Lujinxingia sediminis: one gene and its partner. The main gene of each other region encodes a partner of the protein of the gene in region 2 in a complex. Links are inferred from orthologs where the notes say so. Each region holds a gene or a part of one and is shown on either strand. Other genes may lie near its edges.

Region 1 (2,748 bases), on a different replicon or contig from region 2:
CTACAGCCGCCTGGGCGAACTGATGGCCTACAAACAACCCGGCGGCGCTTTTCATATCATCTTCGAAGAGCTCACCCGCTGCTTTGACAGCGTGGTCGACGCCTTTCGGCTGCTCTCCCGGCACCGCCAACCTGACCATGAGCGCCTGCTGCTTCGTTTTTTACGTGGAAGCGAGCTCAACGTCGACGACTGGCGCCTGCTCGGCGGGCTCCCCGGTCGAGACACCGGCAAAGCCTGAACGTCATGCGGCGAGGAGCCTTAGATCACTCCTCGCCGCAAACCTGCTTAGCCTTTCTCGGCCTGCTCGGCGGCCAGCTCGTCGTGCCCCAGCGCCTTGGAGAGCTTGCGCTTGCTCTTCTCATCAAAGCGCACGAAACCCGCGCCGATCTCGCGCAGCGAGTGCACCGCCTCTTTGTTCGACGAGGGGAAGATGCGGTCGTTGCTGCGACGCAGCTCACGCGCACGCTGGGTGGCAAGCATCACCAGCGCGAATCGGTTTTCAATATGCTCAAGGCAGTCTTCAACGGTAACGCGAGCCATATGCACTCCTTCAAAGATCGTAAAACGATCAAACTTGAATCATTCGGGATACCACTAACGCTCCGCACCCGAGGTATGAGGGTGATGCGCGGCGCTTGACAGACGCGCATCACGCGCACCGATCCGGGCGAACCTTAAGCCCGAGGTCGAATCACGTCAAGCTCTCAGCCTTTTCAGCCGCGCCGATCTCGACTATCAGGAGGGCCGCAAACGACGTGCCCCTTCGGGCCTGACTCCCCCCTTCTGCGCGACAGTATCCTATGAGCACCTCCGAGAAACTCGGCCCCCCCTGGACCATCCTCAAGATCTTGCGCTGGACCACCGACTTCCTCGGTGAGCGCGGCATCGACTCACCGCGGGTCGACGCCGAGGTGCTGCTCTCGTACGCGTTGGATCTTCCGCGGATTCAGCTCTATGCCCAGTTCGACCGCCCGCTGATCGAGAGCGAACTGGCTACCTACCGCGCCATGATCAAGCGCCGCGCCACCGGCGAACCGGTAGCTTACATCACTGGCGAGCGTGACTTCTGGAGCATCACGCTCAAAACGGATGCCCGCGCGCTGATTCCCCGTCCCGATACCGAGACGCTGGTGGAGGCCGCGCTCAAACGTCTTCCGGAGGCCGATGAGGGCACGCGGCTGCGCGTGGCTGACATCGGAACCGGCACCGGGGCCATCGCACTGGCACTGGCCAGCGAACGCCCCGATCTGGACCTCGCCGCCACCGACCTCGCCAGACCCACCCTCGAACTCGCAAAAGAAAACGCAGACGCCCTGGACCTTTCCGATCGCGTGTCGTTCTTCCAGGGCGATCTGCTCGATGCGCTCCCCGCCGAGTGGCATACGCTCGATATGCTGGTGAGCAACCCGCCTTATATCGGCACTGCGGAGCGCGAGCAGCTGATGCGCGATGTGCGCGACTTTGAACCCGAGGGCGCCTTATTCTCCGGAGAGGACGGCCTCGATATCGTGCGGCGCCTGATCCCGGCAAGTTTCGATGCTCTTAAGCCGGGCGCTTTTCTTCTCCTCGAGATCGGATACCGCCAGGGGTCAGCGGTCAGCGAGCTTTTAGAAGACGCCGGTTTTGAGGAGATTGCGATTCTACCCGATCTGGCCGGACACGACCGCGTCGCTCGCGCGCGCCGTCCCGAGGCCTGATCTCGACCCCGTTGTTCGCCATGAAGCCTGTCGACACCTCCTTTTGCCTTGCTCACCTGCTGGTTTGCGTCAACCAACGTCATAAGTCTGCTCTGCCCAGCTGCGCCAGCGGTGACGCCGAGGCCATCTACCAGAAGTTGCGCGGCTGGATTGAAGCCCACGGCATGCTCTCCCGCATCTGGATCACCCGCACCGAATGCCTGGGCTGGTGCCACGTTGATGGCGGCACGGTCGCCATCTACCCCCAGAATATCTGGGTGCGCGCCATGACCCTCGACGACTGCGACGCCCTGATCGAAGAGCATCTCCAGCCTCTCCTGAGCCACGGCCGGCCGCGCAAACCCTGAGCACCGACCGACGAGCGGTCAGCTGCACTTGACGCAATGCGTCAACACCTTGTCTTATAGCGGCCGGGAGTTATGCTTCTGCGCCGTATGTCGACGTATATGGGCGATACCTCTCCCCGGCCAGCTGCACGCTGGCTGAGCCCGGCGCGACCACATCGCCTAATTTGACTTGCTGATGAGCTGGATCGACGCAAAGGTTTTGACCCATGGCCAAGAAAAAAGAAGACGTCCTCAATGAGCTGACCCGCGTACGTTTTGTAGGTCCCGCGCTGGCTGATGAGCTCTACTCTGACCACGGCGTGCGCGATCTTCCGGCGCTCCTCAAACTGGCCCGCGAGGGCGGCTTAACCGAGCTCAACGGCGTCGGTGCCAAAAAAGCTGCCACGATCCTCAGCAGCGTCCAGCGTCTGGTCGACCGCGAGGCCGCTCCCTCGCCATCACGCGCCAACGCAAAGAAAACGAGCTCCCCCGAAAAAGCTCAGCCGAAAAAAGCCGAAGCGAAGAAGGCCGAAGCGAAGAAGGCCGAAGCGAAGAAAGCCGAAGCGAAGAAGGCCGAAGCGAAGAAGGCCGAAGCGAAGAAGGCCGAAGCGAAGAAAGCCGAAGCGAAGAAAGCCGAAGCGAAGAAAGCACCGATCACTGACGTCGTCGAGAACATCACTCCCGGGAAAGCTTCCGACGAGAGCACCAAAGCCAGCGCCACCGGA
Region 2 (2,814 bases):
TCGGCGACAACCACCCCGACGTGGTTCTCATCGTGCTGCTCATCGATGAGCGTCCCGAAGAGGTCACCGACATGCAGCGCTCGGTGCGCGGCGAAGTTGTGTCGTCGACCTTCGACGAGCCGGCCCAGCGCCACGTGCAGGTCGCCGAGATGGTCATCGAGAAGGCCAAGCGCCTGGTCGAACACAAGCGCGACGTCGTTATCCTCCTCGACTCCATCACCCGTCTGGCCCGCGCCTACAACACGGTGGTGCCCCCCTCCGGCAAGATCCTCTCCGGTGGTGTCGACTCCAACGCCCTGCACAAGCCCAAGCGCTTCTTCGGCGCGGCCCGTAACATCGAAGAGGGCGGCAGCCTCACCATCATCGCCACCGCGCTTATCGACACCGGTAGCCGCATGGACGAGGTCATCTTCGAAGAGTTCAAGGGCACCGGTAACTCCGAGCTGCACCTGGACCGCAAGCTCATGGAGAAGCGCATCTTCCCCTGCCTGGACATCAACCGCTCGGGCACGCGCAAAGAAGAGCTGCTTATGGAAGACAGCCAGCTCAACCGCGTCTGGATTCTGCGCCAGCTTCTGCACCCGCTCAACGTGGTCGACTCGATGGAGTTCCTCATCGACAAGCTCGGCAAGACCGACTCCAACGCCGACTTCCTCCAGTCGATGAGCGGCTGATCCTTGACGTAACCCCCTGAGAACGCCCCGGAGCTTCTGTGCTCCGGGGCGTTCTCATTGCACTGACCTCCCCCCCTCTCTGATTGTTGGGCCTGAGCCGAATCCCATGTTCGAAAAACTCAAAGAAGTCGAGGCGCGCTACCACCAGCTCAACAGCCAGCTGGCCGACCCCGAGGTTGCCTCCGACCCCAACACCTTTCGAAAGATCGCCAAAGAGCAGGCGCTTCTCCAGGAGGTGGTCACCACCTTCCAGCGCTACCAGAGCGTCGAAGACGAGATCGCCGAGAACCGCGAGCTCCTCTTAGAAGATGATGATGACGCTATTAAACAGATGGCCAAAGTCGAGCTTGAGCGCCTCAATCCCGAGCTTGAGGCGCTGGCTCAGACGCTCAAACGCCTGCTGCTTCCCCGCGATCCTCTTGACGACAAAAACACCTACCTGGAGATTCGCGCTGGGACCGGTGGCGACGAGGCGGCGCTCTTCGCTGCCGACCTCTTTCGCATGTACGCGCGTTATGCGGAACGACTGGGCTGGAAGATCGAGATCGTCTCCACCAATGAGACGGATCGCGGAGGCTTTCGCGAGGTCATTGCGCTGATTGAGGGCGATAGCGTCTACAGCCGCCTCAAGTTTGAAGCCGGCACCCACCGCGTCCAGCGCGTGCCCGACACCGAGAGCCAGGGCCGCATTCACACCTCGGCGGTCACCGTAGCGGTGCTGCCGGAGGCGGACGACGTGGAGATCAACATCCAGGACAACGATCTCAAGATCGACGTCTACCGCTCCTCCGGCCCCGGCGGGCAGTCGGTCAATACCACCGACTCTGCGGTGCGCATCACGCACCTGCCCACCGGGCTTGTGGTGATCTGCCAGGATGAGAAGAGCCAGCATAAAAACCGCGCCAAAGCCCTGCGTGTGCTCCAGGCGCGGCTTCTGGAGCGGGAGCGCGAGGAGCAACGCCAGGAGATCGAGGCCGAGCGTCGCGGTCAGGTGGGCTCCGGCGACCGGTCCGAGCGCATCCGTACCTACAACTTCCCCCAGTCGCGCATTACCGATCACCGCATCGGCTTTACCACCCACCGCCTCGATGAAGTCTTGAGCGGAAACGTCGATGAGCTCATCGATCCGCTCATCGCGCACCATCAAGCTGAAGCGCTGCAGAACCTGGAGTAAGAAGCGCGGAGCCGGTCGCCGACGCTACTCCAGGCGACGTTTGATGCGGCCGCTGCTGCCGTCTTCAGCCTCGATGCGACCGGCCCAGGACACGCGCAGCTGCGAGCTTTTTTCGACCCCGGCGCGGTTGTCGACCATCGCCTCGGGCCAGCGCACATCGAGGATGAGCGGAAAGCTCGCCAGGGCCTCCTGGTTGCCCAGGCAAACCCCTCCGCCGGCCTCCCCGGCGACGTTCTCGGCGATCTTCACGTCTTCAATCACCACGCGAAACGGAAGCTCATAGCCCGGCTCACCGATGCGTTCGGCCAGCTCCCGATCCGGGACGCTGACGGCCAGCACCCCGCCGCCGCACTCGCCGGCGCGGTTCTTAAAGAGGCTGCAGCCCAGCATCACCTTCACGCTGGCGTTGATCGCGGCGATTCCGCCTCCGCCGCCAGCGGCCTGATTGGTGCTAAACACCACCGACTCAAACTTCGCCTGCCCGCCGCCGCGTACCAGCACCCCGCCGCCATGACCATCGCCGGCGCGGTTCTGACTGACCTCGCCACCGTCCACCTGCAGCATCGCGCGGCCCACAGCGGCGAGTCCGCCGCCATGTTCGGTGGCCAGGTTGTTGAGCACAGCCACATCATGTGATTTCACCAGCGCGGCCTTGCCATCGCGCCCGATCGCCACAATCCCCCCGCCCAACTCGGCGCGATTCTCAAAGATCATGCAGCGCCGCTCTCCGGTGGCTCGAATGACAAGACGCCCGCCCATCACTGCGATCGCCCCGCCGGCACCGCGCGCATCATTGCCATCAAACACCGTATCGACCACCCGGGCCAGCCCACCATCGAGCCCCAGCGCTCCTCCCCAGCCCCGGGTTGTCTCGCTGTCTTCCGACCCGCCAATGGCTCCCAGCGCGCGGTTGCGCTGCATCATGCAACGCTCCACCACAAGCGGTTTGGCGAGCTCTTCTGCCCA

Evidence for each region.
Region 1: the proteins of prfA (region 2) and prmC are in contact, whole or in part, in a crystal structure (PDB 2B3T), measured with the Escherichia coli proteins. The link is inferred for Lujinxingia sediminis from one-to-one orthologs.

The regions. Positions count from the first base shown.
Region 1 is NZ_SADD01000006.1:34,010-36,757, reverse strand. It holds prmC (peptide chain release factor N(5)-glutamine methyltransferase), read left to right. Parts: upstream 1-800; coding sequence 801-1,697; downstream 1,698-2,748. Other genes in the region: EA187_RS11780 (class I SAM-dependent methyltransferase), read left to right, coding at 2,251-2,748; EA187_RS11785 ((2Fe-2S) ferredoxin domain-containing protein), read left to right, coding at 1,718-2,044; rpoZ (DNA-directed RNA polymerase subunit omega), read right to left, coding at 286-540; EA187_RS11800 (hypothetical protein), read left to right, coding at 1-238. UniProt on the Escherichia coli protein: Methylates the class 1 translation termination release factors RF1/PrfA and RF2/PrfB on the glutamine residue of the universally conserved GGQ motif, i.e. on 'Gln-235' in RF1 and on 'Gln-252' in RF2.
Region 2 is NZ_SADD01000002.1:387,159-389,972, forward strand. It holds prfA (peptide chain release factor 1), read left to right. Parts: upstream 1-780; coding sequence 781-1,848; downstream 1,849-2,814. Other genes in the region: rho (transcription termination factor Rho), read left to right, coding at 1-674; EA187_RS07195 (hypothetical protein), read right to left, coding at 1,873-2,814. UniProt on the Escherichia coli protein: Peptide chain release factor 1 directs the termination of translation in response to the peptide chain termination codons UAG and UAA.